DNA from 3 places in the Methylobacterium sp. OAE515 genome. Region 3 is predicted to be linked to each of the others. Evidence: predicted binding sites of a transcription regulator. Region 3 holds the regulator's gene; each other region holds the start of a gene.
The links. Region 3 encodes HrcA, which represses chaperone genes, less so after heat shock. Its sites were predicted from a motif close to GTTAGCACTCNCNNNNNGNGAGTGCTAAC; they were not measured.
Positions count from the first base shown of each region.

Region 1 (7,167 bases), 4.2 Mb from region 3:
CCACGACGTGCGGCTGATGCCGCCGGCTTACGTGAAGCCGTACGTCAAGCGTGGCAAGACCGATGCGAACGACGCTGCTGCCATCTGCGAGGCGGTGACGCGCCCCAGCATGCGCTTCGTGCCGGTGAAGTCGACCGAGCAGCAGGCGGCGCTGGCGCTGCACCGGACGCGCGACCTGCTGGTCAAGCAACGCACGCAGTTGGTGAACATGATCCGCGGCCTGCTCGCCGAGTTCGGGATCGAGATGGCGCGGGGCCTGCGGCACGCGCTCGAACTGGCGGCCCGGCTCTCGGCCGGAGACGCGGCCGAGGTGCCGCCGTTAGCCCAGCGCGTGGTGACCGGGTTGGCCGATCAGATCGGTGCCTTGCAGATCCAACTCACCCGACTGGAGAAGGAGTTGCTCGCCTGGCATCGGGACAGCGACCTGTCGCAGCGCCTGGCGACGATCCCGGGTGTCGGCATCGTCTCGGCCACCGCGTTGGCCGCCTCGGTGAGCGAGCCCGAGCGCTTCCGCTCCGGTCGGCAGTTCGCGGCCTCGTTGGGCCTGACACCGCTGCAGAACTGCAGTGGCGGCAAGGACCGCCTGGGCCGGATTTCGCGCATGGGCGACCGCTACCTGCGCCGGCTGCTCGTAGTCGGCATGACCTCTCTGATCCGGCGTGCGAAGACGACACCGACCTCGGTCGACCCGCGGCTGCCGGCGCTGCTGCAGCGTAAGCCGGTGCGTGTGGTGACTGTTGCGGCGGCCAATCGCACGGCGCGGGTCGCCTGGGCGATCATGACCCGCGGCGGCACCTACCGCGCACCGGCGGCCACGGCCGCCTGACAGCACGCAGGGGAGACGTTTCCAGGTTGCGAGGACGATGAGAGTTGATGGCGAACCGGTCAGACCGGGAGCCGGGACACCCCGCCGCCTGTCCAGGGCATCATAGCCCGCAAAGCAGAGTGGGACCCAGCTCGCGGATACCATCAGGGCCAGCGGTCAACATGAACGACTGCATCAACAGCCGGACACAAGACTGCACCCGACCAACGCGTCAGAAGCTCAATTCGCCACTTGCAATGCGGGAGCCATCCACACAGGACGTTCGAGCAGCCCAGCGCGTAAGCCCGAGTAGCGTTCATCGGCTTCAACAGGTCGTTCTCCGCGACCCTCGGTGCTTGTGTCATCCGACGGTCGGTCTCACCTACGTCCACATGGCCAGCGATTTCGACGTCATCATCGTAGGCGGAGGAGCCGCCGGAATCGGCGCGGCGCGGAACCTCGCGAGGAGCGGCGTGGGCGTGATCCTGCTTGAGGCGTCATTGCGGCTCGGGGGCCGCGCCTTCACCCAGGATCTCGGAGGCTATCCGCTCGACCTCGGTTGCGAATGGCTGCACTCGGGCGACCGCAACGCCTGGGTCGACATCGCCGAGGCGTCGGGCTTCCCGGTCGACCGGACCGACCCGCCGTGGGCGAAGGCGCATCCCGGCATCGCCTGGGACGAGGACGACGAGGAGGCGGCCCGGAAGGCGTTCGGCGATTGGGAGGAGCGGCTCCGGGCGGTCGCGCAGGGCAGCGACCGTGCGAGCGATGCCCTGGAGCCCGGGGGTGAGTGGAACGCCTACGTGCGAGCCATCGCCGGCTTCATGAGCGGGGTCGCGCCGGAGCGCATCTCCGCCACCGACTACGTGGCCTACGACGATGCCTCGACGGGCCAGAACTGGAACCTGCCGCTCGGCTACGGCACGCTCGTCGCGGCCAGCCTCCCGCCCTCGGTGGTGCTGCGTCTGGCGACCCCCGTCGGCCGGATCGAACTGACGGCGGACGGCGTCGCCGTCTCGACGCGCGCCGGCACCGTCCGCGCCAAGGCCACCATCCTCACGGTCTCGACCGCGGTCCTGGCCGGCGACGCCATCCGCCTGCCCCCGGGAACCGAGCCCTGGCGCGATGCGGCCGCCGCCCTGCCGCTCGGTCGTAACGAGAAGGTCTTCCTTGAGATCGGGCGCGACGCCGCCTTCGAGCCGGATTCGCACGCCTACGGCAACCTTCGCGACGCGCGGTCAGCCGCGTATTCCATCCGGCCCAACGGCTGGCCGGTCATCGAGGCGTTCCTCGGCGGCGAAGGAGCCCGCATCTTGGAGGAGGAAGGCCCGGCCGCCGGCTTCGCCCGCGCTACGGCCGAGTTGGGCGCCCTGTTCGGGAGTGATGTGGCCTCGACCCTCCGACCGTTTGCGGCCACGTCATGGAGCCGAATGGCGTCCATCGGCGGCGCCTATAGCTGCGCCCTGCCGGGGCAATCGAACGCGAGGGCGCGGCTGGCCCGGCCGTTCGAGGACCGGCTGTTCTTCGCGGGCGAGGCGACGCACCCCTTCGACTTCACGACCGCCCACGGGGCCCACGACAGCGGGCGAAGGGCCGCCAACGAGGCTCTGGGAGCACTCCGGGCGAGACTTCCCACTGGTCGGTTCGTGCGTTCCGCTTGAAGCCATTGCGGGCGGCATCGGAAGGCTTGCGCTGGAATTCGGCTCGCGCCCTTGGACGAGATCGGTGAGGCCGGTCATGGATATGGAACGCCGTCGCCTCCGGCTTCCCATTCCCTTCACGGACATGCCCGTCGAAGTCGCAGACGAGTAGGCTCGACGCCGTCACTTCGGCGATGCGAGCCCTTCACGCTGAAGCAGTGCGCGGCGAAGTAGGTCCCAGCTTCGAAGCCGTCCGACAGCGAGATCAGGCGATTAACATTATGCGCCCGCCGCGCAGCGAGGATTTCGGCGACGATCTCTAATCCGTGACCGGCCGCGGCGGCGTCGATCGCGACCTCCGGCGTCTCCTCGTCGTGCTACGCCTGCGCACTGCCGAAGTCGATAAACGCCAAGACATCGAAGCCCTCCGACGAGAGCGACCGACCGATGCACTCGCGCCGGTCCTCGTCCTCGGACAGGACAAAGCCGAATGGGCGGCCGGCCCGTTCGTCCATCCGGCCGGTCATGCCGCCTTCCGGGTCCTGCTGGCGGTCGCCGTGCCCGAAGTGCGCTTGCTTACCAGCGCCGAACACCTCGTTTTCGCCTTCCTGGGCCCCAACTTACGGGCGGCTCCCGTTCCAATGCAGGCCTCTGCATCATGGCGCGGACCTGCCATTGTCTCGGTAGGTGGCAATCTCTTGCCTCGCACCAAGTGAGATCAGCGCACGGCCCCCGCTACTCGACAGCGGATACTCATCGACTCGACGGAACCGAAAACGAGCGTATTCTCCGATAGCTCCACAAGAGGGCACGGGAGGAATAAATGTCTGCAAATTGGAAAGCGGTCAAAGAGGACTTGGATTGGAGTTTGAATTCGGGGGAAAATGTTCAAGGCCGCAACGACCTGAAAGCAGCCTTCAGCAAAGACAATTCACGGCACATGGATGCTGTAATACAATCTTATAAACACGGCCAGCGCGATAATCACAAAATTTCGAATCTTTCAAGATGCGCGCATGAAGACGAGAAGCGACTGTATAACATAGGAAGAAAATTAGTCGGCTTGAAGCCTCTATGACTGGACGCACTCAGTCTGCCTCGCTCGCTGCCCCGCTTCGTGGGCCTGCCATTCGGCTCTACTGCTCAGCGGGCATCATGGCGGCGCCTCTGAGCCCGAAGCTAGCTGGTATGCGTTGCCTCCGAAAAGGCACCGCCGCTGCTGCCCGTTCAGGACACTCCGATGAACTCACTCATGTGGCTGCTCTCCAAAATCGTCCAGTTTCTCTTCGGCAGTGGGGGGCAGCGTAGAAGCACCTCGATTGGAAAAGAGAACGAGGCAGGAGCCTACAGGGGCCAGACCGCGACCAGAAGCAGGAACTTCGATGACGATTATCGCGCCGCCACGAAGATCCTGAAGATGCGAATGGACGCGCGCTTCCCCGACAATTACCATGCGCGGATGGGTACCGAGACAAACAGCATGCGTGACTTCGGGGACGAGCGGGCCGGCGCGATCGACACAGCATCGTCCACAATAGCCGAGGCGCTGCGCAGGGGGGCAACCGTCAAACAGGCGGCTGAAGCCGGTGCTGCGAGCGTGGGAATCTAAACGGCGTGACAGGATCTCGGCGACCGCCGGCGTGGCTCTGCTGGGTGATACCTCTCCGGGAAGACTCTCGCGATGCTCAGGGTTGTCGGGGCCGAGGGCTGGGAATGAGCCGAGGTCGATATCAGTGACGGTTTCACCGAACGCCTCGTTGGCCGAGTGTCGGACGAAAGCGAGGCCGCCCTTAAAACTGCGCATCTAGTCCCATCGGTCTCCATCAGGACTGGCATAAAGCTCGAGCGTGCGCATTCCGGGTCCCATATTCCTCAGTTGGCGCCAAGCATACTCCGCCATGAGGAGCCGCGCGAGCGTGACCAACTGTTGAGACTAGGTTAACAACCCTTCCCTACGCTGCATGTTGGGCGGCATCGCATATTTGGTTGGCCCCAGCTTTGCGGAGCGGCAACATGCCTCGCCAGCCGTGATCAGACCTGGCTGCGATGCTGCCCGTGATGTTTCAGATCCGGCCGGCCTCAGTGTCCTCCCGGGTTCCACACGAAGACCTCGGCTCCGCCTTCATCGAGAATGCGAACGCCATCAGGCTTTTGCGGGAGGTCCAAAGACCCGAACAAAGAACGAGCCTTCATCATCGCGGCATCCAGATCCGATGCCTCCTGCTGGATTCGCTCTAGCGTGGCATGCGCCTTATCGCCCGGCCTGATGCGGTAAAACTCGAATGTGTAGTTCATGGTCGCTCCTGCTGCGCGCTAAGCATACACGTCACATCGCATTGTGTGATGCGAACGCGGGCCTCGATCTGCATGGATCTACGACGGTCGCTCATCCGTCGCTGAAGCCGCGATTGGGAGCCGCTGTCAGTCCGCGAAGAGGTAGCAGCATTCGGCGAGGGAACGATGCAACCCTGCCGGTTGTCCCACGTTGGCAATCATCCATCCAACAGAATACCTGAGGCGCGGTCTTCGTGAGAAGTCGCGAAGCTCCCATGCCGTTCAGCTCGACAGCCGATCAAAGTCGCGCCGCCATCCATATCGACATTCATGATCACGTCGTTCGAGCTGCCTGGTCCGAGCGTTTCGGCGTGACGGACGCGCAGCTGCGCAAGGCGGTGAGAATGGTCGGCTCCCGAATCACCACCCTCTCAAGCCACCTAAGCGGGCCGTCCGGATCATGACGGCCCCCGCTGCTCTAAACCAACGGGCAAAGTTGGCCTTGCACCAGCTCGGCGTCCTCATCGTCGACGATGATGCAGTGCAGCTGATGGACATGGCCCAGATGTTGGGCGATTCCGGAATGGTCGTGTTCGAAGCGCGCAGCGCTGGCGAGGCGCTTGGCGTACTCGGGACTCGCACCGACGTGCGTGTGATGATCACTGACGTCGATATGTGTCGCGGCGACCTGAACGGCCATCAGCTGGCGAAGGCAGTCTCGGCGCGGTGGCCCGAGATCAGCTTGCTGATCGTGTCAGGCCAGAGCTACCCCAAAGCCGCCGACTTGCCAGAAGGCGCGCGCTTCATGGCCAAGCCGTACGCACCCAGCATGCTCACCGCCAACGTGTTCGACTTCGTGTCGCAGCAGAGCGGCGGCATCTAGGCCGCCAACGGCGATGGCTTAAACGGGTACACCGACGAGCACGGCGGGACGTGTAGCTGCGGGAGAATGACCCGAATCGTGACAGTATCAGCGGACTGAATCAGGCGGCGTGCAGCTGTAATGTTTGAACTGATGCTCCCGCTTCTCCGAGGTATCCCGACAGGTGAAAAGGCGGATTTGGTTGCCGGAATAGGATTAGCACTACCGTATGACGAGTGCTAAGGTGCATCGATCGGGCCGCGATGCTCCTCTTCGCCGCTACCTCTCCCGCGACAGCGCCAACCATGTCGGTTGGATCTCGCTTGGGAACGATCAGGATCTCACAATGAAATTCCGTCCGCTGCACGACCGCGTGGTGCTCCGTCGCATCGAAGGCGAAGAGAAAACCAAGGGCGGCATCATCATTCCCGATACGGTCAAGGAGAAGCCGCAGGAAGGTGAGGTCGTCGCCGTGGGGCCAGGTGCACGGGACGAGGCCGGCAAGATCAACGCACTCGACGTGAAAGCCGGCGACCGCGTCCTGTTCGGCAAGTGGTCCGGCACCGAGGTCAAGATCGACGGTCAGGACCTCCTGATCATGAGGGAATCCGACATCCTGGGCGTCGTCGCCTAGCTCGGATCAGGCCGCAACGGCCTTGATCCTCGACCTGCCCTTTGAGGCGCCCGCTGTGGCGTGCCTCGGGGTCAAACGACAGATGATGAGCGCCCCACCATGTCCGCCAAAGACGTTCGCTTTTCGGTCGATGCCCGCGAGAAGATGCTGCGTGGCGTCGAACTGCTCGCCAACGCGGTGAAGGTGACGCTGGGCCCGAAGGGCCGCAACGTCGTGATCGAGAAGAGCTTCGGCGCCCCGCGGATCACCAAGGACGGTGTGACGGTCGCCAAGGAGATCGAGCTCGCCGACAAGTTCGAGAACATGGGCGCCCAGATGGTGCGCGAAGTGGCCTCGAAGTCCAGCGATACGGCCGGTGACGGTACCACCACTGCGACCGTGCTGGCCGCGTCCATCGTCCGCGAGGGCGTGAAGTACGTCGCCGCCGGAATGAACCCGATGGACCTGAAGCGCGGCATCGATTTGGCGGTAGCCGCAGTCGTGAAGGATATCGGCGAACGCTCACGCAAAGTCGCCTCGTCGGAAGAAATCGCCCAGGTCGGCACGATCTCCGCCAACGGCGACAAGGAGATCGGCGAGATGATCGCCCACGCCATGCAGAAGGTGGGCAACGAGGGCGTGATCACGGTCGAGGAGGCGAAGACCGCCGAGACCGAGCTCGACGTCGTCGAGGGCATGCAGTTCGACCGCGGCTACCTCTCCCCGTACTTCATCACGAACGCGGAGAAGATGGTCGCCGAGCTCGAGGACCCCTACATCCTCATCCACGAGAAGAAGCTCTCCTCGCTCCAGGCCATGCTGCCGGTGCTTGAGGCCGTGGTCCAGACCGGCAAGCCGCTCCTGATCATCGCCGAGGACATCGAGGGCGAGGCTCTGGCCACGCTGGTGGTCAACAAGCTCCGCGGCGGCCTGAAGGTCGCGGCCGTCAAGGCGCCGGGCTTCGGTGATCGCC
Region 1 covers NZ_JBGMUV010000001.1:1,349,205-1,356,371, reverse strand. The annotation lists partial or broken gene ABIE45_RS06675 (IS110 family transposase) at 1-826, shown strand, start outside; gene ABIE45_RS06670 (NAD(P)/FAD-dependent oxidoreductase) at 1,198-2,466, shown strand; partial or broken gene ABIE45_RS06665 (class II aldolase/adducin family protein) at 2,501-2,635, opposite strand; gene ABIE45_RS06660 (hypothetical protein) at 2,823-3,038, opposite strand; gene ABIE45_RS06655 (hypothetical protein) at 3,686-4,054, shown strand; gene ABIE45_RS06650 (hypothetical protein) at 4,525-4,740, opposite strand; gene ABIE45_RS06645 (DUF3606 domain-containing protein) at 4,995-5,183, shown strand; gene ABIE45_RS06640 (response regulator) at 5,180-5,602, shown strand; gene groES (co-chaperone GroES) at 5,928-6,215, shown strand; gene groL (chaperonin GroEL) at 6,315-7,167, shown strand, end outside.
Region 1: groES (co-chaperone GroES) is a predicted target of HrcA. The motif match lies at 5,797-5,825, and genes of this name have one in related genera.

Region 2 (7,167 bases), 390 kb from region 3:
CACGCCCTGGTCACGGCGGGGGTCACCGTCTGGAACGCGCCGACCGCGATCGAGCGCTCGGTCGACAAGGCGGCGACCTCGCTGCTCATCGACCGGGCCGGGCTGCCTACGCCGGCCACCTGGGTGTTCTCGAAGCGCGAGGCGGCCGCCGACTTGGTCGCCGCCGAGGCGCGTCCGGGCGCGCCGCTGGTCCTGAAGCCGTTGTTCGGCTCGCAAGGGGAGGGGCTCGCCCTGATCGAGCGCCCGGAGGACCTGCCCGATGAGGAGGCCGTGGCGCGGGTCTACTACCTCCAGCGCTACGTGCCGCGCCGGGACGGTCTGTGGCGCGACTACCGGGTGTTCGTCTGCGACGGCCGGGCGATCGCCGGCATGATCCGCGAGGGCGATGGCTGGATCACCAACGTCCACCGGGGCGGCCGGCCGCTGCCCTGGGCGATGCCGCGCGCCGCCGCCGAGCTGGCCGAAGCGGCTGCCGCCGCGGTCGGGGTCGATTATTCCGGCGTTGACCTCGTCGAGGACGGGGAGGGCGGGTTTTCGGTCCTCGAGGTCAACTCCATGCCGGCCTGGTCGGGGCTCCAGACCGTATGCGAGGCCGACATCGCCGCCGCGGTGGTGCGCGGCTTCCTCACCGCGACCCGCGGCGCTAGCCGCCCCCGGCTCGTGGTGGCATGACCGGGCTCGACGCAGCGCTGATCGGCACGCTCTACCGGGCCGCCTGCCTCGCCGAACTCGACGCCCTCAAGCCCGGCAACGTCCACGCCTACGCGGCCGGCCACCGCATGGAGGTGGCGGATTTCGTCACGAGCGCCGACGTCTCAGCGGGCGCCCTTGCCGAACAGGGCGCGCAGGTCGGCGCCCGGATCCGCGGCGGCGTCGCCGCCACGATGGCGGCGGTGGGCCAGAACACCAATCTCGGCATTCTCCTCCTCTGCGCGCCGCTGGCCGCCGCCGCCGAGCGGGGCCAGACCGTCGCGTCTGTGCTCGGCAACCTCGACCGCACGGATTCGGAGGCGGTCTTCGCGGCGATCCGCCTCGCCAATCCCGGCGGGCTCGGCCGCGCCGGCCGGCACGACGTCTCCGCCGCGGCGCCCGGCTCGCTCATGGACGCGATGGCGGAGGCCGCCGACCGGGACCGCATCGCCCGGGCCTACGTGACCGGCTTCGCGGACGTGCCGGCGATCGGCCTCGCGGCCCTGAACACGGCCCGCGCCGAGGGCCTCGATCCCGCTTGGTGTACGACCGCCATCCACTTGGCCTACCTGCGCGCGGTGCCCGACAGCCATATCGCCCGCAAGCACGGCCCGGCTTCGGCCGACGGCGTCCGCCGGGAGGTCGAGGCTGCCCTCGCCGGGCTCGATCTCGCCCAGCGGCCGGTCGACGCGCTGCTCGCCCTTGATGCCTCGCTGAAGGCGCGCGGCCTCAACCCAGGCACGAGCGCCGATTTCACGGTGGCGACGCTGTTCTGGGACGCGCTCGCGGCCGCCGGTGCAGCTCTGGCCTGAACCGCGCGCACGATCCGGTGTTTCCCGTACGGACGACTTAGAAATTCCTTCATGTCAGGGCCTTGCGCGGGTTGTGAGCCGCAGGGCCCCGCTGTAGGGTCCGCCGCGCTGTCCGGCCCAACCGGCTCGGCCCATCCGGCTCGGCCGGCATGGTCGGGCGCCGATAACAAGGATGGCTTCCCGGCCGCGGCACCGCCCGGCGCGCGGCTTTTTTCGGAATCCAGGGAGAGACACCGAATGGCGAAGATCACCAAGGTTCAGGTCGGCGAAGCGCTCGTCGGCGAAGGCAACGAAGTCGCCCACATCGACCTCATCATCGGACCGCGCGGTTCGCCGGCCGAGACGGCCTTCTGCAACGGCCTCGTGAACAACAAGCACGGCTTCACCAGCCTGCTCGCGGTCATCGCGCCGAACCTGCCGTGCAAGCCGAACACCCTGATGTTCAACAAGGTCACCATCAACGACGCCCGTCAGGCCGTCCAGATGTTCGGCCCGGCCCAGCACGGCGTTGCCAAGGCCGTGCAGGACGCGGTGGCCGAGGGCATCATCCCGGCGGACGAGGCCGACGACCTGTACATCCTGGTCGGCGTGTTCATCCACTGGGAGGCGGCCGACGACGCCAAGATCCAGAAGTACAACTACGAGGCGACCAAGCTGTCGATCCAGCGCGCCGTCAACGGCGAGCCGAAGGCTTCGACGGTCACCGAGCAGCGCAACTCCGCGCAGCACCCCTTCGCCGCCAACGCTTAGATCGGGGACGGTCCTGGGCAGAGCGCGCCTCCGCCCGCACCGCGGGGCCTGATCCAGCGACTGGCTTCGATCTTTCTTGGCCGATAGGTAGGTCCTTGAACGGGACGGCGCGAGCCGTCCCGTTTTTTTGTGCGTCGCGTGCCGGCCATCGCGCGGCGCAGGACGTCATTGCAGGCCCACGGCATTCCTGGCCTTCTGAATTCCGGGTCGCTCCGCTGCGCGCCGCGATGGTTCATCCGGTCACCGATCCACGTCGACACGTGTCTTCGACCCGCCCCGTCATCCCGGGGCCGCGCAGCGGAACCCGGGATCCAGACACGCCGACGCGGCAAGGTCGGGCACCGCCAGCGGGTCTGGATTCCGGGCTCGCCTTCGGCGCCCCGGAATGGCGGCGCGGGGTTCCGCAGCGCCGCGAGAATCCAGGCGTCGGCTCGTCAACGCACGGGATCCGACCCTCGCGGCGCTGCGCCATCCTCAGTGCCAGGCGATCTGGACATTGAGGTCCCGGGTCTTCGCGGCGACCGCCGTGCCAGCCGTCAGGCCGGTCGTACGCACCGTGATCGGCGGTTCGACGCCGTTCGCCTCCAGGACGTTCAGGGCGATCGTGGGCTTGATCGCGAAGTCGACGTTCTGCGGGACGTCGCTGGACGCGAACGCCACCTGCTCGGGTCACGCCAATCACGTTCCCGTACTGATGCCGCGGACCGCCGCGGCAGACGTCATGCAGGCCGGCCACAACGTCGTCTTGACCAGAGCCCGGCCGCGGCAGCGGCAGGGGGAGCAGAGTCCAACAGAAAAGGGGCCGCCCTTCGGCGACCCCCTTCCTTCGTCTCGACGGGTGGCTTGGACTTAGAAGTCCATGCCGCCCATGCCGCCGCCGCCCGGCATCGCGGGAGCGCCGCTGTCCTTCTTCGGGGCGTCAGCGACCATCGCCTCGGTGGTCACCAGCAGGCCGGCCACGGAAGCCGCATCCTGCAAGGCGGTGCGCACCACCTTGGCCGGATCGACGATGCCGGCCTGGATCATGTCGACATACTCTTCGGTCTGGGCGTTGAAGCCGAAGGTCTCCGACGAGGTGTTGTCGGTGATCTTGCCGACCACGATCGAGCCCTCGACACCCGCGTTCTGGGCGATCTGGCGCAGCGGGGCCTCAAGAGCCTTGAGGACGATCTTGATGCCGGCCTGGACGTCCGGGATCTCGGACTTCAGCTCGGCGACCGCCTTCTTGGCGCGCAGCAGCGCGGTGCCGCCGCCCGGAACGATGCCTTCCTCGACCGCCGCGCGGGTGGCGTTGAGGGCGTCGTCGACGCGGTCCTTCTTCTCCTTGACCTCGACCTCGGTCGCGCCGCCGACGCGGATCACCGCGACGCCGCCTGCGAGCTTGGCCAGGCGCTCCTGCAGCTTCTCACGGTCGTAGTCCGAGGTGGTCTCCTCGATCTGCGCCTTGATCTGCGAGATGCGGCCCTCGATGTCGGACTTCTCGCCGACGCCGTCGATGATCGTGGTGTTCTCCTTCTCGATGCGCACGCGCTTGGCGCGGCCGAGCATGGGGAGCGTCACGTTCTCAAGCTTGATCCCGAGATCCTCGGCGATCATCTGGCCCTTGGTCAGGATCGCGATGTCCTCGAGCATCGCCTTGCGGCGATCACCGAAGCCCGGCGCCTTGACGGCCGCGACCTTCAGGCCGCCGCGGAGCTTGTTGACCACCAGCGTGGCCAGAGCCTCGCCCTCGATGTCCTCGGCGATGATCAGGAGCGGCTTGCCGGTCTGGACCACGGCCTCAAGCACCGGCAGCATGGCCTGGAGCGAGGAGAGCTTCTTCTCGTGGATGAGGATGTAGGGGTCCTCGAGCTCGGCGACCATCTTCTCCGCGTTCGTGATGAAGTACGGGGAGAGGTAGCCGCGGTCGAACTGCATGCCCTCGACGACGTCGAGCTCGGTCTCGGCGGTCTTCGCCTCCTCGACCGTAATCACGCCCTCGTTGCCCACCTTCTGCATGGCGTGGGCGATCATCTCGCCGATCTCCTTGTCGCCGTTGGCGGAGATCGTGCCGACCTGGGCGACCTCATCGGAGGTCGAGACCTTCTTGGCGCGCGCGATGATGTCCTTCACGGCGGCCTGGGTGGCGAGGTCGATGCCGCGCTTCAGGTCCATCGGGTTGATGCCGGCGGCGACGTACTTGGCGCCCTCGCGGACGATGGCCTGGGCCAGCACGGTCGCAGTGGTGGTGCCGTCACCCGCGATGTCGTTGGTCTTCGAGGCCACTTCGCGCACCATCTGGGCGCCCATGTTCTCGAACTTGTCGGCGAGCTCGATCTCCTTGGCGACCGTCACACCGTCCTTGGTGATGCGCGGGGCGCCGAAGCTCTTCTCGATTACGACGTTGCGGCCCTTCGGGCCCAGCGTCACCTTCACCGCGTCGGCGAGGATGTCGACGCCGCGCAGCATCTTATCGCGGGCGTCGGCGGAGAAACGAACGTCTTTCGCTGCCATGGTTTGCCTCTTGTCTCGTTGGGTTCTGCCCCAAGGCCTCAGGCGGCCTCAAAGGGCGGGGACGGATGGTCCGATCAGGCGGCGACGACGCCCATGATGTCGGATTCCTTCATGATCAGGAGGTCCTGACCGTCGATCTTGACCTCGGTGCCGGACCACTTGCCGAACAGGACGCGGTCGCCGGCCTTCACGTCGAGCGCGTTGACGCGGCCGGACTCGTCGCGGGCGCCAGGACCGACGGCGACAACCTCGCCCTCCTGCGGCTTCTCCTTGGCGGTGTCCGGGATGATGATGCCGCCCTTGGTCTTCTCTTCGCCTTCGATGCGACGGACGACCACGCGGTCGTGCAGCGGACGGAACTTCATGAGCTGCCCTCTTGCTTCAGGTCTGGAGTTGGCGTTGATGCGGCCGGCGGGACCGCTTGCGAACTCGACTGTTAGCACTCTGTCTCGGCGAGTGCCAAAGACGGCCGCGAGATAGGCCCGGCTTGGTTCCGAGTCAAGGCTGTCGCACCCCCGCGCGACGGTGCGATGACGCGCCGGCGGCTCTCTGTCTCCCACGTGGATAACGCGCTCTCATGCTGAGCCTGCACGGACCTGAAGGCCCGGTGGCGCTGCAACCCGGCAGCCCGATCGCGCACAACACCGTGTGGCTCGACCTGAACGACCCGACGCCGGAGGAGGCCAAGGCCGTCGAGACCGCGACCGGCTTGCGCGTCCCGTCCCGGGCGGCGCTCTCGGAGGTCGAGACGTCGAGCCGCCTGCGGCGGGTGAAGGGCGGGCTCTCGCTGTCGACGCCGATGATCACGTTCGAGCAGAGCGCGTCGCAGTTGAAGCCGCTGGGCTTCCTGCTGACCAAGGACCATCTCGTCACGATCCGTTTCCACGACCTGCGCGCCTTCGATTCCTCCGCGAAGCGCATCGCGGACGGCGACGGCAGCACGGCCCCGAGCGAAATCTTCCTCGTCGTCCTGGAGGAGCTGGTCGACAGCCTCGCGGACGCCCTCGAGGACATGGCGGCGGAACTCGATTCCCTCTCGACCCGGATCTTCGACTTCGACGTCCGCGGCGCAGACCGCCGCCGGCTGGAGAGCCCGCCGCCCCGCCGCCGCGACCTCGCCCTGCGCCGGATCCTGCGCGGCATCAGCAACCGCGGGAAGGTGCTGGGCAAGATTCGCGCGAGCCTGCTCGGGCTGGAGCGGATCGTCCCGTTCGTGTCGGCCGCCTGCGATGGGCTCGGCCTGCCCGAGGATGGGCGCTTCGATACGATCCGAAGGGACATCGAGTCCCTGGACGAGTTCGAGACCCGGCTCGCCGAGAACGTGCAATTCCTCCTCGACGCGGCTTTGGGCCTGATCAACATCGAGCAGAACAACGTCTTCCGGGTGCTGACGGTCGTCTCGGTGGTCGGTGTCCCGCCGACGCTGATCGCCTCGATGTACGGCATGAACTTCAAGCACATGCCGGAGCTGGAATGGGCCTACGGCTATCCCTACGCGCTCGGCCTGATCCTGCTCAGCGCGATCGCGCCGGTGATTTACTTCCGTCTCCGCGGCTGGTTCTGATATTGGCAAGTTCATTATAGTCAATATCAGATATTTCTATAGCAAATTTCGATTTTTAATGCGATGAAGGCGTGAAAACCATTTCGGCGGACCGTATCTTCCGAAGCATTCAGCGATGGCGATATCGCATTTGGACATCGATTAGCGCGTTGTTAACCGGACGGAAGCTATAGAGCCGTCCGGAGGAACCAATTGTGACCATGTTCAAGCGAGCAACGTACAGCGAGGCGCAGGCCAAGATCGAGGCGCTCGACCGGCCCTTGGCCATCATCGAGTTCGCGCTGGACGGCCGCGTGCTGCATGCGAACGAAAACTTCCTTAAGGTGATGAAGTACGCGCTCAATGATGTCGTCGGCAAGCATCACCGCATCTTCGTTGAAGACGCCTATGCCGCAAACGCCGAATATGCGGCGTTCTGGGACAGGCTGAAGGCCGGCCACTACGTGACCGGGGAATTTCCCCGGATCGATAAGGACGGTACCACGATCTGGCTCGAGGCGACCTACAACCCGATCCTCGACGCGAAGGGCCAGCCGGTGAAGGTGGTCAAGTTCGCCTCCGACATCTCGGCGAAGAAGAAGGAGATTACCCGCCTCCTGACGATGATCGACAATGTGCCGGTTGCGGTCATGACCGCCGACATGACCGACGATTTCAAGATCGATTACCTGAACGCCACGTCGCGCAAGACCCTGTCGACGATCGAGCAGCACCTGCCGATCAAGGTCGACGCGATGCTCGGCAGTTCGTTCGACGTCTTCCACAAGAACCCGCACCACCAGCGCACCATGCTGGCCGATGCCAGCCGGCTGCCGCACACCACCAAGATCAAGGTCGGGCCGGAGACGCTCAACCTGC
Region 2 covers NZ_JBGMUV010000001.1:5,182,373-5,189,539, reverse strand. The annotation lists gene ABIE45_RS25320 (RimK family alpha-L-glutamate ligase) at 1-672, shown strand, start outside; gene ABIE45_RS25315 (triphosphoribosyl-dephospho-CoA synthase) at 669-1,502, shown strand; gene fae (5,6,7,8-tetrahydromethanopterin hydro-lyase) at 1,740-2,252, shown strand; gene ABIE45_RS25305 (hypothetical protein) at 2,727-2,912, opposite strand; gene groL (chaperonin GroEL) at 3,102-4,745, opposite strand; gene groES (co-chaperone GroES) at 4,820-5,110, opposite strand; gene ABIE45_RS25290 (CorA family divalent cation transporter) at 5,323-6,309, shown strand; gene ABIE45_RS25285 (methyl-accepting chemotaxis protein) at 6,510-7,167, shown strand, end outside.
Region 2: groES (co-chaperone GroES) is a predicted target of HrcA. The motif match lies at 5,181-5,209, and genes of this name have one in related genera.

Region 3 (7,167 bases):
CCCTCACCCTTGGCCTCGGCGAAGACTTCCTTCTTGGCTTCCATCAGGTCCTTGATCTCTTCCTCCAGCCGTTCCACGCGCTCGATGATCGAGCGAATGCGGTCGCCCGCGACGCCCACGGTGTCGGTCATGTCGGTCATGCGTTCCCTCATCGGATGACCGGGCCACCCTCGCCGCCACAGGGTAAGCGGCAGGTTAAGGGCGGGGCTTTCCGTCCGGGGCGTCGGTCCGGGACGTGATCCAGCCGATGATCGCGTCGGCCACCGCGTCGCTGTTCGATTCCAGCATCATCATGTGGCCGTTGCCGTGGATCCCCTGCTCGGCGAGCCGCAGCCGGTCGGGTTTCGCGCCGGCCTGTTCCAGGAAGGCGCCGGTGCAATCGTCCATGGTGGCGCGGAACGAGGCTTCCGAGGTCACGATCACGGCCGGCACCTTGGTGAGGTTCGGCAGGGTCCGCGCCGGCTCGGCCTGGAGCCAGCACCGGATCTTGTCGGGCGCGGCGGCGGTCTCGGCCTGGACTACGGTGAGATCGGCTGGCCCACTCACCGGCGGCTCGAAATGGAGCGGCACCCGCGTGATGCCGTAGGGCCGGGCCCGCGAGTCGCCCACGCGCTCGTACCAGCTGTCGCCGCCCTTGAAGCGGATGTCGTAGAAGGTCGGCCCGTTCGGCTCCACGGCGACGTGGGCCTTCACGAGGTCGGGCCGCTGATCGGAGACCGCCCAGCCGAACACGCCGGCCTGCGAGTGCGTCAGGAGGATCGCGGGTCCGATCTTCTCCAGCAGCGCGATCAGCGCCGGATCGACCAGCTCCTCGCTCTTGAGGGCGCTGGCGATGTAGGGCACCTGCGACAGGTAGAATTGATCGAAGGCCGCGTTGCCGCGCACGCCCGGACCGCCCGGCCATTGCGTGTGCAGCTTGGCCTGCGGGTAGAGCGCGAACCGCTCCTGCCCGGTGAACACCGTCTCTAGATCCTCGACCGGGAGGCGCGCGTAGGGGCCGTAGGTCTCCGGATCGCCGCCCGAGCGTCCGCGCCCGACCTGATCGACCACGTAGACGGCAAAGCCTTTGGCGGCGAAGTGGTCGGCCCAACCCGGCCGGCCGTCGGGCGTGCCGAGAAAGTTGGTCCCGGTCTGAGCGGTACCGTGCACCATCACGATCGGATAGCGCTGCGTGACCCGCTCCGGCACGCGGTAGGTCACGAACATCTGGCCGGAGGCGGTGGTCTTGTCCTTGGCGGTCTCATAGTGGCCGCCGACGAAGAAGTAGCCGGCGCCCGGCGCAGGCTTGAACGGCTCGGCTGCTTGAGCCGGCGCGCCTGAAGCGAGGCACATGAGGATCAGGGCGCCGGCAAGGGCGGTCTTGCGCATGGTTTCCTCCCGCGGGCGTCTGGTGCGCCCGGCGGGGGGCATATCAGCGGGAAAGATCCGGCTGGTCCAGCCGGATCCTGCACGCGGTCAGGCGTGGGCGAAGCGCGGCTTCTTGCCGAGGGCCTCCTCGACGGTGCCGGCGCCGTCGAGATAGCCGTGCACCTTCGGGTTCGGCATGATCAGCGAGGCCACGAAGGCGATCGCCATCAGCACGGTCACGTACCAGAAGAACGTGCTCTCCATGCCGTTGTCCTTGAACCACAGCGCCACGAACTCGGCGGTGCCGCCGAAGGTGGCGTTGGCCACCGCGTAGGACAGGCCGACGCCGAGCGCGCGCACGTTGGTCGGGAACAGCTCCGCTTTCACGATGCCGCTGATGCCCGTGTAGAACGACACCACCGCGAGCCCGAGGGTGATGAGCGCGAAGGCGAGGTAGGGATCCTTGTTGGTCCCGAGAGCGGTCATCAGCGGCACGACCATCAGCGTGCCGAGTCCACTGTACAGCAGCATGTTCGCCTTGCGGCCGATCCTGTCGGACAGCGCACCGAAGATCGGCTGGATCGCCATGTAGACGAACAGAACCACGGTCATCACCTGCGAGGCCGAGGTCTTCGGCATGCCGGCGGTGTTGACCAGGTACTTCTGCATGTAGGTCGTGAAGGTGTAGAAGCTCAGGGAGCCGCCGGCCGTGTAGGCCACGACGACCAGGAACGCCCGCCAATGCTTGAACAGCTCGGCGAAGGTGCCGGCCGTCTCCTTGTCGCTGCTGTCCTTGGTCTCCGCCAGCGAGCGCCGCAGATAGAGCGCCACGACCGCGAGGCCCGCGCCGATGAAGAACGGGATGCGCCAGCCCCATGCGGTGAGTTCGGGCCCGGTCATGACCGTCTGGAGCAGGACCAGCACCAGCGAGGCGAGGAGCTGGCCGCCGATCAGCGTCACGTACTGGAACGAGGCGAAGAAGCCGCGTTGTCCCTTGATGGCGACCTCGCTCATGTAGGTCGCCGACGTGCCGTACTCGCCGCCGACCGACAGGCCCTGCAGCATGCGGGCGAGCAGCAGCAGCACGGGCGCGAGGGTGCCGACGTGCTCGTAGGTCGGCAGGATGCCGATCAGGAGCGAGCCGAAGCACATCATCAGAACCGAGATGACCATCGAGGTCCGGCGCCCGACCCGGTCGGCGATGCGGCCGAACAGCCAGCCGCCGATCGGCCGCATGAAGAAGCCGACCGCGAAGATGCCGGCGGTCTGGAGCAGCTGGCTCGTGGAGTCGCCCTTCGGGAAGAAGGCCGGCGCGAAGTAGAGGGCGAAGAACGCGTAGCAGTAGAAGTCGTACCACTCGACGAGGTTGCCCGACGACGAGCCGACGATCGCCCAGATGCGACGCTTCCGGTCGGCTGCGTCGTCGTGGGCGCCCGGTGCGATACCGATCGTATCGTCTCTCGAGGCGGACATGGCGTCTCCGTCGATCACTTTTTCAGCCGGCAACAAGCCGGGCTCTTCTTCGTAGGACGCGACGTTACAGGTGATGACCGTGATCGCAAGTCCGTGAGGGGACTTAGCCACGACCCGTTGCAGGCAGTGTCATCGTCTTGCGGCTGTCCCAGAGAAAGGCGCCTGCATCTTCCGAGATTCTCGTGCGGCGCCCAAAGGATGGGATTGCGCGCTCCGCTGCTCGGCTCCGGGATGACGGGACGGACGAGATCGCCGCCAGCGGCGGTCCCGACGTCGAGGACGCGGCGGAACGGTTTGGCCTGGGGGCTCGTTGCGGGCCGGCGCGGCGCGTCGAGGGCGCTCCGTCATCGCCAGGAGGAGAGGCCATGAAGCGGATTCTGAGAGACACGGTAGCGGCCGTGATCGTCGTCGCCGGAGCGGCCACCGCGTTCGCACAGGGTGGTCCCGGGGGCGGCGGCGCGGGTGGCGGTCCCGGCGGTGGCGGAGCCGGTGGCGCGGCTGGCGGCCCCGCGGCGGGCGGTGGCGGTGCGGGCGGCGCCGGACCAGGCGGCGGTGCCGGCAGTGCAGGCGGCGGGGGCGTTCGCGGCGGCGCCGGCGGGGCCGAGAGCGGCCCGCGCGGTGGGGCCGAAGGCGGGGCGCGCGGTGGAGCCGAGAGCGGCCCGCGCGGTGCTGAGCCGGGTGGCCGCGGTGCCGAGGGGCCGGGGCGTCAAGGCGGCGCGGCCGAGCGTAACGGGGCCGGGGACCGCACCGGGCCCGGCGGTGCCCTGGGCGCCGCGGAGCGCGGCGGTCGCGACACCGGTCCCGCGGGTGAGCGCGGCAATCGCGATGCGGCCGGTCCCAACCAGGGCGGTCGGGGCGCGGCCGGCGAGCGCGGCGGCCGCGAGGGCGCCCGTGAGGGTGTCCGCGGCGGTGGGTCGGCCCGCGGCGCGGTGGGCCGCCTCGACACGCGGCAGCGCACGGAGTTCCGGAGCTCGATCACCCGCCTCGGTGTCTCGCCGCTGCGCGACGTCGCGTTCGGCCTCGCGGTGGGCACTGCTATCCCGCGGTCGGTCACCCTTCACCGGCTTCCGCCGGCGATCGTCTCGCTCGTCCCGGAATACGAGGGCTACGAGTTCATCCTCGTGCGCGACGACATCGTCATCATTGATCCCGACACCTACGAGATCGTGGACGTGATCCCGGCCTGAACGTCGGCACCGTTCGCGTGATGGGCGCCGGGCGGGTCTTAGCCTGCCCGGTGCCTCTCACCGCCCCCCGTCGAGCAGCTTGGAAACGACCCGCGCGGTGTAGTCGACCATCGGCACGATGCGCGCGTAGTTCAGCCGCGTCGGGCCGATGACGCCGACGACTCCGACGATCTGCTGCGACCCGTCGCGGAATGGCGCCGCGATCAGCGACGACCCGGAGAGCGAGAACAGCTTATTCTCGGAGCCGATGAAGATGCGCACGCCCTCGCCGCCCTCGGCCCGGGCCAGAAGATCGATGACGTCCTTCTGGGTCTCCAGATCGTTGAACAGCAGGCGGATACGCTCGAGATCCTCAGCCGCGCGCAGGTCGTCGAGCAGGTTGGCCTGTCCGCGCACGATGAGCTGACGCGCCTCCGTCGGGCCGACCGGCGTGGCGAGCCCGGCATCGACCAGGCGCTCCGTCAGCGCGTCGAGCTCCCGCTTCATCGCCTTCCGTCCGGTCTCGATCTCGGCGCGCAGCGATCCGAGGGTCCGGCCCTGCAGCCGCGCGTTGAGGTAGTTGGTGGCCTCCTGGAGCGCGCCCGCCGGCAGTCCGGGGGGCAGATCCACCAGCCGGTTCTCCACCGAGCCGTCATCCGAGACCAGGATGACGAGGGCGCGGGCCGGATCGAGGCGGACGAATTCGATATGCTTCAGGTTGACGTTGGCCTTTGTGGTCAGCACCACGCCGGCCCCGCGCGAAACGCCTGACAGCATGGTCGAGGCTTCGGCCAGTGCCGACTCGAAGGTGTGGCCCGAGGCGGCAGCCCGCATCTGCGCCTCGATGCGCCGCTGCTCGTCCTGACTGACATCGCCGAGTTCGAGCATCGCGTCGACGAAGAACCGCAAGCCCAACTCGGTCGGCAGGCGCCCGGCCGAGGTGTGAGGCGCGAAGATCAGGCCGGAATGCTCCAGATCCGCCATCACGTTGCGAATTGAAGCCGGCGACAGGGCCATCGGCAGGATACGGGCGAGATTGCGCGATCCCACCGGCTCGCCCGTCGTGAGGTAGCTCTCGACGATCTGCCGGAAGATCTCGCGCGCCCGCTCGTTGAGTGCGGCAAGCGCCTGCATGGGCTGGCTGTTCGGAAATCGGGGGTGGGGGTCTGTCACGCGGTCATCCTGTGGTCCGATCATGTCCGTCCAACACGCGCGGATCAATCCACACGGCGATGCTTGCTCGCGGTGGCGCGGCGGCCTAAGAGCCCGGCCCTCGACTTCTCACCATAGAAGGGGCCTGCGATGCGGCCTTCCAAGCGTGCCGCCGACGAATTGCGGCCCGTGAGCCTGGAGCGCGCTGTGTCGCGCTACGCCGAGGGCTCCTGCCTCGTCAGCTTCGGCAACACCCGGGTGCTCTGCACCGCCTCTCTGGAGGAGCGTGGGCCCCCGTGGCTGCGCGGCTCAGGCAAGGGCTGGGTCACGGCCGAATACGCCATGCTCCCGCGTGCGACCCACGAACGCACCCGCCGCGAGGTCGGTTCCGGCAAGCCGTCGGGCCGGACGCAGGAGATCCAGCGCCTGATCGGCCGGTCGCTGCGCGCCGTGACCAACCTGCCGGCGCTCGGCGAGCGCCAAGTCACGGTCGATTGCGACGTGATCCAGGCCGATGGCGGCACCCGGACCGCCGCCATCACCGGCGCCTGGGTGGCGTTGCACGATTGCTTCGCCTGGATGCGGGCGCGCTCGATCATCTCGGTCGATCCGCTGCGCGACCACGTCGCCGCCGTATCGTGCGGCCTGTACAAGGGCACGCCGGTCCTCGACCTCGACTACGCCGAGGATTCGGCGGCCGAGACCGACGCCAACTTCGTGCTCACCGGCCGGGGCGGCATCGTCGAGGTGCAGGGCACCGCCGAGATGGAGCCGTTCTCGCAGGATCAGCTCCTCGAGCTGCTGCGGCTCGCCCGCGCCGGCACCGACCGGCTGGTCGCGCTTCAGAAGGAGGCGATCGCGTGAGCCGGCGACTGACGGGCAAGGTGGTGATCGCCACCCACAATGCCGGCAAGCTCGCCGAGATGCGCGAGCTGCTGGCGCCTTTCGGAATCGAGGCCGTCTCGGCCGGTGAGCTCGGCCTGCCGGAGCCGGAAGAGACCGGCACGATGTTCGCCGAGAACGCCGCCATCAAGGCGAAGGCTGCCGCCGACGCCACCGGGCTGCCGGCCTTCGCGGACGATTCCGGCCTGTGTGTGGATGCCCTTGACGGGGCGCCGGGCATCTTCTCGGCCCGCTGGGCCGGACCGACCAAGGACTTCACCGGCGCCATGGCGCGGATCTTCGCCGAGCTAGACCGGCGCGGCGCGGCGGAGCGCCGGGCGCATTTCGTCTCGGCGCTGGTGCTCGCCTGGCCGGATGGCCACGCGGAGCTGTTCGAGGGCCGGGTGTTCGGCGAGCTCGTCGCGGCGCGAGGCTCGGCCGGGTTCGGCTACGACCCGATCTTCCGGCCCGACGGGCATGAGCGCACGTTCGGCGAGATGACCGCGGACGAGAAGCACGGCGTCGATTGGCAGAAGGGCGCGGGGCTCTCGCACCGGGCGCGGGCTTTCGTCGATCTCAGCCGGGCGTGCCTCGCGCCCGCGTCCTGATTGCCAAACGGGCCGCGCGCGCTCACATCCCGGCGATCATGACACCGACCGGCCCGGACCACCCGACCCGCGACGCGGGCTTCGGGATCTACCTGCACTGGCCCTTCTGCGCGGCGAAGTGCCCGTATTGCGACTTCAACAGCCATGTCCGCCACGCGGGCGTGGACGAGCCGCGCTTTCTCGACGCGTTCCGCGCCGAGATCGCCCACAACGCCGCGCGCACGCCTGGGCGCAAAGTCACCAGCATCTTCCTGGGCGGCGGGACGCCTTCGCTGATGCAGCCCGCGACGGTCGCCGGCCTGCTCGAGGCCGTGGCGGGCCACTGGAGCGTGGCGCCCGACGCCGAGATCACCCTGGAGGCGAACCCGTCGAGCGTCGAGGCCGGCCGCTTCCGCGGCTACCGCGCGGCCGGCATCAACCGCGTCTCGCTCGGCGTACAGGCGCTGGACGACGCGTCCCTGCGGACGCTCGGCCGCCTCCACGACGCGGCGCAGGCGCTGGCGGCGATCGAGGTCGCCCAGGCGGTCTTCACGCGCATG
Region 3 covers NZ_JBGMUV010000001.1:5,574,520-5,581,686, reverse strand. The annotation lists gene ABIE45_RS27165 (DUF2312 domain-containing protein) at 1-140, opposite strand, end outside; gene ABIE45_RS27160 (alpha/beta hydrolase) at 196-1,368, opposite strand; gene ABIE45_RS27155 (MFS family transporter) at 1,456-2,820, opposite strand; gene ABIE45_RS27150 (DUF1236 domain-containing protein) at 3,186-4,007, shown strand; gene hrcA (heat-inducible transcriptional repressor HrcA) at 4,065-5,120, opposite strand; gene rph (ribonuclease PH) at 5,289-6,002, shown strand; gene rdgB (RdgB/HAM1 family non-canonical purine NTP pyrophosphatase) at 5,999-6,628, shown strand; gene hemW (radical SAM family heme chaperone HemW) at 6,667-7,167, shown strand, end outside.